Regions from separate parts of the Methylobacterium sp. SD274 genome, predicted to be linked through region 1. Evidence: riboswitches for the same ligand, from Rfam matches in the RefSeq annotation. Region 1 holds a riboswitch; the other holds the start of a gene.
The links. A riboswitch is a leader RNA that binds a small molecule or an ion and turns the genes downstream of it on or off. The one in region 1 is predicted to bind cobalamin.
Positions count from the first base shown of each region.

Region 2: another riboswitch for cobalamin. It lies ahead of IPV08_RS04000 (TonB-dependent receptor); the one in region 1 lies ahead of IPV08_RS01015 (CbtB-domain containing protein).

Region 1 is NZ_JADIJP010000001.1:213,906-218,784, reverse strand. It holds gene IPV08_RS01035 (cobyric acid synthase) at 1-98, opposite strand, end outside; gene IPV08_RS01030 (hypothetical protein) at 156-863, opposite strand; gene cobO (cob(I)yrinic acid a,c-diamide adenosyltransferase) at 863-1,483, opposite strand; gene cobU (bifunctional adenosylcobinamide kinase/adenosylcobinamide-phosphate guanylyltransferase) at 1,480-1,992, opposite strand; cobalamin riboswitch at 2,099-2,293, shown strand; gene IPV08_RS01015 (CbtB-domain containing protein) at 2,350-2,526, shown strand; gene IPV08_RS01010 (CbtA family protein) at 2,557-3,336, shown strand; gene IPV08_RS01005 (DUF1636 domain-containing protein) at 3,329-3,751, shown strand; gene cobW (cobalamin biosynthesis protein CobW) at 3,748-4,782, shown strand; gene IPV08_RS00995 (DUF4349 domain-containing protein) at 4,788-4,879, shown strand, end outside.
Region 2 is NZ_JADIJP010000003.1:113,994-118,872, forward strand. It holds gene IPV08_RS03995 (TonB-dependent siderophore receptor) at 1-2,305, shown strand, start outside; cobalamin riboswitch at 2,403-2,605, shown strand; gene IPV08_RS04000 (TonB-dependent receptor) at 2,903-4,879, shown strand, end outside.

The DNA.
Region 1 (4,879 bases):
AGGCCGCGCCGCGTGAAGGCGCGGCACAGGCCGGCCACGATCAGCGACTTACCGACATCCGAGCCGGTGCCCTGGATCATGAAGGCGCGGGCAGTCATGCGATCGGGTCTCGTCCGGTGTGCCGAGGGGCGTTGGCGTGCCCTAGCACGGCCGCGTCAGGGCCGCGACGGCGCGCCGGCGACGCAGACGGGATCGGGCGGCCGCGCGGCCCGGCGGAAATCGAGGATGGCGGAGGCGTAGGTCTCGACGACCTCCGAGAACGGCACCCGCTCGGCCGTGAACAGCACGGCGCGATGACTGAACAGGCGGTCCGGAATCGCGAGCGGCGCGCAGGCGGGATGGGGCGGGGCCGCCTGGTCCCAACCGGGCGGCAGAGGCTGCCAGAGACGGTCCGCCCCAATGGTCTGGCGGGTGGTGCCCAGCGCCTGGACCGCCTTGCCAAAGGGCGTGTCGGTCGTCTCCAGCAGGCGGTTCATCTCCGGGTTCAGCCGCTCCGGCACATACCAATTGTCCGCTTCCGACAGGACGTGATCGCCGCAGGCGAGCCGGACACGGCGATACTTCAAAGGTGTATCCGGCACGGCCTGGAGCCGTCGGCGCGTCTCTTCCGAGGCGGGCTTGTCCACATCGCGCAGGAGGGTCGCCGTGAGCCGCGGGTCCGTCGCCATGCCGTGCTCGGAGCACCAGCCTTCGAGGGTCGCGGTGGCGCTGCGGCTCGCCAGGAGCCGCGCGTTCAGCCCCTCCATCACCGCCAGCGCCTCGACGCGGGCGAGATAGGTGTCCGGCCAGGATGTGATGGACTCCGCGGAGGCCGCCGCCGACATGGTGGCGAGAAGACCGAGCGAGAGGAAGGCCGTCCGCATCAGAATTCGATCCCCTCCTGCGCCTTCACGCCGGCCGAGAAATGGTGCTTCACGCTGCCCATCTCGGTGACGAGGTCGGCGGCCTGGATGAGGGCCGGCTTGGCGTTGCGGCCGGTGACGATGACGTGGAGGTCGGGCCGGCGCGCCCGGAAAGCCGCCACCACGGCGTCGATGGTCAGGTAATCGTAGCGCAGGGCGATGTTGAGTTCGTCGAGGAGGACGAGACGGATGGTCGGGTCGGCCATCAGTTCCTCGGCTTTGGCCCAGGCATGCTCGGCGGCGGCGATGTCGCGGGCCTTGTCTTGCGTCTCCCAGGTGAAGCCCTCGCCGAGCGTATGCCATTCGATCCGGTCGCCGAAGGCCTTCAGCGCGTGCTTCTCGCCCGTATCCCAGGCTCCCTTGATGAACTGGACCACGCCGACCCGCCAGCCATGGCCGAGCGCCCGCAGGACGAGGCCGAGCCCGGCCGTGGTCTTGCCCTTGCCGGGACCGGTATTGACGATGAGCAGGCCCTTCTCGATCGTCTTGCCCGCGACTTCGGCGTCCTGGACGGCCTTGCGCTTCTCCATCTTCTCGCGGTGACGGTCGGCCTCCGCGTCATTTATCTCCAGATCGTTCATGCGCTCGCTCCGGGTTGGGGTTTCACGATCATCGGCAGTCCCGCCACCATGAACACCACATGGTCGGCCCGCGCGGCGAGGCGCTGGTGCAGTCGCCCGGCCGCGTCGCGGAAGCGGCGGGCGAGCGCGTTGTCCGGCACGATGCCGAGACCGACCTCGTTGCCGACGAGCACCACCGGCCCCGGCGCGCGGCCGCAGGCCTCGATCAGGGCAGCGCTCGCCGCCTCGATATCGGCCTCGGACAGGATCAGGTTGGTCAGCCACAGGGTCAGGCAATCGACGAGCACCGGCCCTGTCGCCGCAGCGACGGCCTCGGCCAGGTCGATCGGCACGTCCCGGGTGATCCAATCCGCCGAGCGGCGCGACCGGTGAAGGGCGACGCGCTCCCGCATCTCGTCGTCCCAGGCCTGCGCGGTGGCGAGGTAGAGCCAAGGCGCCGGGTGGGCTTCGACGAGGCGTTCCCCATGCAGGCTCTTGCCCGAGCGCGCGCCGCCGAGAACCAGTGTCATTCTTGGAGAAGGCTGCCGCATGGCTCCCTTTAGCGCGAAACCGCCCTGCCCCGTCAAAGCCGGTAAAACGCTTTGGCGGCGCGTTGTCAGCGGTCGCGCGAGCGCGTAGAAGCGAAGTTCGGACGGTGCCCCGGCGACGGGGTGAAAAGGGAATGCGGTGAGGGCTCGCGCCTGAAACCGCAGCTGCCCCCGCAACTGTGAGCGGAGACGGGCCTGCCATCGGCCACCGGAGCGATCCGGGAAGGCGGCAGGACCGGATGACCCGCGAGCCAGGAGACCTGCCTTCCGAAGGGGACCAAATCGTCCTCCCGCTCTATCCTCGAACGCCGCCGGCGGGGCGGCCGGAGACCTGACACGATGACCACGAACACCCTCGCCCTCACCGGCACCCGCAGCAACGAGCGTCTCGGCGCAGTGCTCATGGCCGCTTTCCTCGGCCTCGGGCTCGTCTTCATGGCCGGCTTCGCCCCGGCGATGGCGCTGCACAACGCGGCCCACGATTTCCGGCACGCCCAGAATTTCCCCTGCCACTGACCGCCTCGCGCTCAGCCAGGACCTGATTTCATGATGATCCGACTCGTGTCGGCGGCCCTGGTCGCCGGCTTCCTGGCGGCTGTCGTCGCCACGGGCTTGCAGCTCGCCCTCACCTCGCCGCTGATCATCGCGGCCGAGCGTTACGAGAGCGGCGAAGCCACGGCGCCAGCCGCGCTATGGATGCCGCGCGGCGCCTCCCCGGCCTCCCTCCTCGTGCCCGTCCATTCGGGCCACGACCATGGTGGCAAGACGGACGGTGTCGAAGGCGGCGAGGTCGCTCCGGCCTGGCAGCCCGGCCCCGGCCTGCCCCGGATGGTCTTCACCGCCCTCGCGACCCTGGTCGGCGGCGTCGGCTACGCCCTGTTACTGGGCGCGGCTCTCATTGCCTGTGGGCGCGAGCCGAGCCCGGAAACCGGCCTGCGATTCGCGATCGCGGGGTTCCTCGCCGTGGCCCTCGCCCCTTCCCTCGGCCTCCCGCCGGAACTACCCGGCATGGAGGCGGCTCCGCTCGCCGAACGCCAGTTCTGGTGGATCATGACCGCGGCCGCCACCGCCATGGGGCTCTACCTCATCGCGATCCGCCGCTCCTCCATCGCCATCGCTGGAGGGATCGTGCTCCTCGTCGCGCCGCATCTGGCCGGAGCGCCGGAGACGAGCCACACCGCCTCCGCCCTGCCCCCGGGCTACGCGGCCCAATTCGCCGCTCGGTCGCTCGGCATCGCCTTCGTGTTCTGGGCGGTGATCGGCCTCGCCTTCGGCTGGGCCTGGAACAGCGTCGGGCGCAAGAGCCCGGCGACGTCACATGCCTGACGAGGACATCCAGGCCGGCAGCCCGGTCGTACTCTATGTCTGCGCCACCTGCCGCACGGCCGGCGACACATCCGAGCCCCGCGCCGGGGCCCGCCTCGTCTCGGCGCTGCGCGATGCGGTGAAGGAAGCCGCCATCGAGGGCATCGCGGTCGAGAGCGTCGAGTGCCTGTCGGTCTGCAAGCGCCCCTGCACGGTCGCCGTGGCTTCCGAAGGCCGCTGGACCTACGTTTACGGCGATCTCGACCCGGTCGAATCCGCCAGAACCATCCTCGCGGGCATCGGCCTGTACGCGGAGACGCCCGACGGCATCGTGCCCTGGAAGGCGCGGCCGGAGGCGTTCCGCAAAGGCGTCGTCGCCCGCATTCCCCCGTTTCCTCCGCCCCGCGCGGACAGAATTCCGGACGCCGCCGAATGAGCATCGTCGAGAAGATCCCCTGCACCATCGTCACCGGCTTCCTCGGAGCCGGGAAGACGACCCTCGTCCGTCACCTCGTGGAGAATGCCGGCGGTCGTCGGCTCGCCATCATCGTCAACGAGTTCGGCGATATCGGCTTCGACGGATCGTTCCTGGCCGCCTGCGGCATCGAGGGTTGCCAGGATGAGGACATCGTGGAACTCGCCAATGGCTGCATCTGCTGCACCGTGGCGGACGATTTCGTGCCGGCCCTGAACAAGCTCCTCGACCGCGCTGACCCGCCGGAGCACATCCTCATCGAGACGTCCGGCCTCGCTCTGCCGAAGCCCCTGGTCCAGGCTTTCCACTGGCCGGCCATCCGCTCGCGGGTGACCGTGGACGGGGTGATCGCGGTCATCGACGGCCCCGCCGTCGCTGCCGGCTTCTTCGCCGACGATCCGGCGGCCCTCGCCGCCCAGCGCGCCGACGATGCCAGCGTCGATCACGACAACCCGCTGGAAGAGGTGTTCGAGGACCAGCTCCTCTGCGCCGACCTCGTGGTGATGAACAAGGCCGACCTCCTCGACGAAGCCGGCAAGGCCAAGGTCCGCGCCGAGGTGGAGCGCCAGCTGCCGCGCGCGGTGAAGATGGTCGAGGCCGAGCATGGCCGCCTCGATCCGCGCGTGATCCTCGGTCTCGGCGCCGCCGCCGAGGACGATCTCGACGCCCGCCCCTCCCATCACGGCGAGGGCGAGGACCACGATCACGACGATTTCGACTCCGTGGCCATTGCGGTGCCTGCCACGGCGAGCGCCGAGGATCTGGCCTCCCGCGTCGCCCGCGCCGCCGAGACCAGCGGCGTCCTGCGGATCAAGGGCTTCGCCGAGGTCACCGGCAAGCCGATGCGCCTCGTGGTCCAGGGCGTCGGTGCCCGTATCGCCCATCATTACGACCGCCCCTGGCGGGCGAGCGAGAACCGCGACGGCCGGCTCGTGGTCATCGGGCTGAAGGGTTTCGACCAGGGGGCGGTGGCAGCCGCCCTGGCGGGGTGAGCGCGTTGACCGCCCGACGGATCCTGGCTCACGGGTGCCGCGGCCTCGTGGCCGCGTCCGGCCTGGCGGCTCTCGCGGCGATAGCTGGCTGCTCGGA
Region 2 (4,879 bases), on a different contig from region 1:
GTGGAGCGGGGAAGCCTTCGCCCAAGCCGCTTCGGGCGGCACGGCGGCGGTGCAGCTCGATACCTTGTCGGTGCAGGGCTCCGGCGCGGGTGTCGGCAGCGGCAGCACCAATGACAGCATCGTCGCGGCGAATTCCTACGTCGTGACGCGCAGCTCGTCCGGCACCAAGACCAACGCCAACCTGCGGGAGATTCCGCAATCGATCTCGGTGGTGACGCAGAAGCAGCTCGAGGATCGCGGCGCGCAGAACCTCGCCGATGCGCTCGCCTACACGGCCGGCGTCGTTTCCTCGCCTCAGGGCGAAGATGGCCGCTTCGACCAGCTCATCATCCGCGGCTTCGACCAGACCATCCGTGGCGTCTACCGCGACGGCCTGCGCCTGCCCGTCACCAGCTTCTCCGGCTTCCCGCAGGAGCCCTACGGGATCGAGCGCATCGACGTCCTGCGCGGGCCGACCTCGGGTCTCTACGGCCTGAACGATCCGGGCGGGCTCGTGAACTTCGTCAGCAAGAAGCCCCTCGACGTGCCTTTGCGCGAGATCTACGGCTCTTACGGCACCTACAACCGCAAGCAGTTCGGCTTCGACCTGAGCGGCCCGGCCAATCCCGAAAAGACCATCCTCTACCGGATCACCGGCTTCCTGCGGAACGGTGGCACCCAGGCCGATTACGTCGATCTCGACCGGGTCTACATCGCCCCGGCCGTCACCTTCCGGCCGTCGGCCGATACCAGCCTGACGCTTCTGGGCAATTACCAGAAGGATGTCTCGGGCGATAAGTACCGCTTGATCCCGCAATACTACACCAACGGGTCGAACCCGCTGAAGGCCAACCTGCGCGACCGCTTCCTCGGCGAGCCCGATTTCAGCCGGTTCAAGTCCGAGCGCGCCATGGCCGGCTACGAGTTCTCGCACCGCTTCGACAACGAATGGACCGTGCGCCAGAATCTGCGCTACGCCCATGCCAGCACCAACTACAACAGCATCTACCCGACCGGGCTGAACAATACGGCTTCACCCTCGCTCATCAACCGTTCGGCCCAGACCTGGCTGGAGGATTACGGCGTCTTCACCGTCGATACCCAGATCCAGCACGAGCACGTGTTCGACTGGTTCAAGAACACCGCCCTGCTCGGCATCGATTACAGCAACATCCAGAACAAGAGCGACCAGAGGGGCGGCCCGACCCAGGCCTTCTTCGATCCCAACTTCCTGCTCGGCGCCCCGGCGCCAGCGCTGGTCGGGCCGATCGACGTCCTCAACCCGACCTATGGCTCGGCCGTCGCCCCCCTGCAGAGGACGCTGTTGAGCCGGCTGTCGCAGGAGCAGACCGGCATCTACGCCCAGGATCAGGTGAAGTTCGGCAACGGTTTCCTGTTCAGCGCCAACGCCCGCTACGATTGGGTGAAGACGCGGACGGATGTGCAGAACCCCGCCCTCGATGCCGTGCGTACGACGCTGAACAGTATCGGCGTCGCAAACGCCATCCCGACCAATTTCGGGGTCACCCAGAATGCGGAATCGTATAGCGGCCGCGTCGGGCTGTCGTATCTCTTCGACAACGGCCTGACGCCCTACGTCGCGGCCGCGCGCTCGTTCAACGTGCTGCCGTTCTACATCCAGTCGAGCACGCCGAGCCCGATTGTCCCCATTGCCCCGGCCACCTACTCGATCGGCCCCGCCAAGCCCGAGATCGGGGAGACGGTCGAGGGCGGTATCAAGTTCCAGCCGCCCGGATCGAACAGCACGTTCCTCCTGTCGTATTTCGACACGAAGAAAACCAATGCGCTGACCTTCGATCCGACCGATCCGCTGCAGCAGGCCTATTACCAGACCGGCGAGATCGCGGTGAACGGCGTCGAGGTCGAGGCCACCGTGGAACTGGCCGAAGGGTTCCGCCTACTGAGCTCGCTCACCGCCCTCAACGCGCGGGTGACCAAGGATACGCCCCCGGACGCGCGGTTCGCGAGCACAGTCGGTAATCGTCCCATTCAAGTTCCGAACATCGTGATCTCGAACTGGGCCGACTATACCGTCCAGACTGGCGTGTTCCGTGGTCTCGGCTTCGGCTTCGGCGTTCGTTACATCGGCGACACGTTCGGCGATGCCGCCAACACCATCCGCGTGCCGGATTACTTCCTGATGGATGCGTCGATCCGCTATACCTACGACAACTGGCGCTTCCAGGTGGCCGCCAACAACCTCGCCGACCGGGTCTATGTCGGCACCTGCGCCCAACTCGGATATGTCGGCTGCAATTACGGCGACGGCCGCCGTATCACCGGCTCCGTCACCTACCGCTGGTAGGCGATACGCATCCGATGAGATCGGCCCCGGATCGAACGGTCCGGGGCTTTTCTTTTGGGCTGTTGCCGTCACGTCGTTGACGCGGTCTCTCGCCCTCGACTAGCCTGACGATGACGGTTCCCCTTCGGGGGATCAAAAGGGAACGCGGTGAGGGTCTTGAGCCCGATGCCGCGGCTGCCCCCGCAACTGTAAGCGGCGAGCCCATCATCAACACGTCACTGGAGGCTCCGGCTTCTGGGAAGACGATGAGAGGGCGTCGACCCGCGAGCCAGGAGACCTGCCGTCAGTCGTGGTCACACGCGAAACGCATCGGGCGGGGTGTCCTGGTGGGGTGTCGGGACCTGCGCTCGCGTGGGGATCGGCTTCGTTCGCGGTGACGTGCCACTGCGCTGAGCCGCGCCTGCCGTTCGCCCGCGATGCCCGATCGTCCCTGTTCCTTCCGTTACAGAATCGCTCCACAGCTTGCCCTCGGCGAGACCGTTTGGTCCTCCGCGCAGGCATTTTGCCCGGTTCGACGTATTGTAACGTTATAACATACGATCTAGCAGAAGGGGCGCGGCATTCGGCCAGCGATCACTCCGGTTTGCCCAAACGAACATGCCCACACAGGTCACCCACCGCGCCCCCGGGCGGATCTCGCCGGCCCGCGCCACCGCTTTCATCGCGTCACTCCTCGGCTCGACCCTGCTCGCGGGCGAGGTCCGGGGCCAGGATTCCATCGGCCAGAATGCCGTCACCCTCGACCAGCTCACCGTGGAGGGGAGCGGGGTCAGCCTGACTCGCGCCAACCCGGTCGGGCTCAACCTCTCGACCCCCTCCCGCAGCGCCAGTCGCCTCGGCCTGACGCCGCTGGAGACGCCCGCCAGCATCGATGTCATCAGCGGCGAGACCGCGCGCATCCGGGGCCAGAACACGGTGGTCGAGGCGGTGACGCAGAACGCCACCGGCATCACCACCATCGCGTCGCCCGGCAACGGCAACGGCGCCTTCTCCAGCCGGGGCTTCGCCGGCCCGAACTCGATCCAGCAGCTCTATGACGGCACGCGGCTGTTCGTGGGCGCCGGCACGGTGACCTTCCCGTTCGATACCTGGAACGTGGAGCGGATCGAGGTGCTACGCGGCCCGGCCTCCGTGCTCTATGGCGACGGCGCCATCGGCGGCGTGGTCAACGTGGTCTCGAAGAAGCCGAGCTTCACGCCGATCCATGCCGCCCGTGCCGCCACCGGGTCGGACGGGCTCGCGCGCCTCGCCGTCGATCTCGGCGGTCCAATCGGCGATGCGGTGGCCTACCGCCTCAATGTCAGCGGCAACCGCGACGGCGGCTGGACCAGCCCGAATGGGGATTTCCGCAACCTCGCGGTCTCGGGCGCGCTGCTGTTCCAGCTCAACCCCGATCTCGCCGTCACCCTCAGCCACGATCTCGGCTACCAGGAGCCCGCGCGCTACTGGGGCACGCCGCTGGTCAATGGCCGGATCGTCCAGTCCCTGCGCAACAACAACTACAATGTCGACGGCGCGAAGATCGTCTGGGCCGATAACTGGACCCAACTCAAGACCGAGTGGACGCCGAGCGCCGACATCACCATCCGCAACACCGCCTACCGGCTGCAGAGCCGTCGCCACTGGCTCGATGTCGAGCAGTACCGGTTCAATAGCGGTACGGGACGGATCGACAGGTCCGACTACCTCGAAATCTACCACAACCAGGAGCAGGTCGGGAACCGCTTCGACGCGGCCTTCAAGGGCAACCTGTTCGGCTTCCGCAACGAGTTCGCCATTGGGTTCGACGTCAACCACGTGGATTTCCGCCACACCAACAACTTCTCCAGCGCGGGCGGCGGCCTCGTCACCAGCGTCGATCCGTTCACCTACGATCCGGGCCTGTTCCCGGCCAATGGCCGCGCCAGCCCGGCCTATGCCACCAGCACCAACCAGGCCTCGGTCTTCGCCGAGAACCGGCTGATCCTCAGCGACCAACTCTCCTTCCTCACCGGAATGCGTTTCGACGCGCCGACCCTGCACCGGCGCAACCTCGCCACCGGCGACACCTTCGCGCGCTCGTTCGAGGCCCTGAGCTACCGGTTCGGCCTCGTCTACAACCCGACGCCGGATTCGGCCCTCTACGTGCAATACGCCACCGCCACCGATCCGGTGGGGAGCCTCATCAGCCTGTCGCAAACGAACGCCAATTTCGACCTCTCCACCGGCGAACAGGTCGAGGTCGGGGCCAAGGGCCTCGCGCTGAACGGCGCCCTCGAATGGACGGTGGCGGGCTACCGCATCGTCAAGGACAACCTGATCTCGGCGGTGCCGGGCCAGCCCAATGTCTCGACCCAGGTCGGCCGGCAATCCTCGCACGGGGTGGAGGGGGCGCTCGCCCTGCGCCTGCCCGACGGCTGGCGCATCGACGCCAACCTCGCCCTGCTCCACGCGCAATACGACGAGTTCCGGGAAGGGGCGGCGTCCTATGCGGGCAACCAGCCCAAAGACGTGCCCGAGCGCGTCGCCAATGTCTGGCTCAATTGGGCCTTCGCCCGCGACTGGGAGGCGCGGATCGGGCTGCAGAATGTCGGC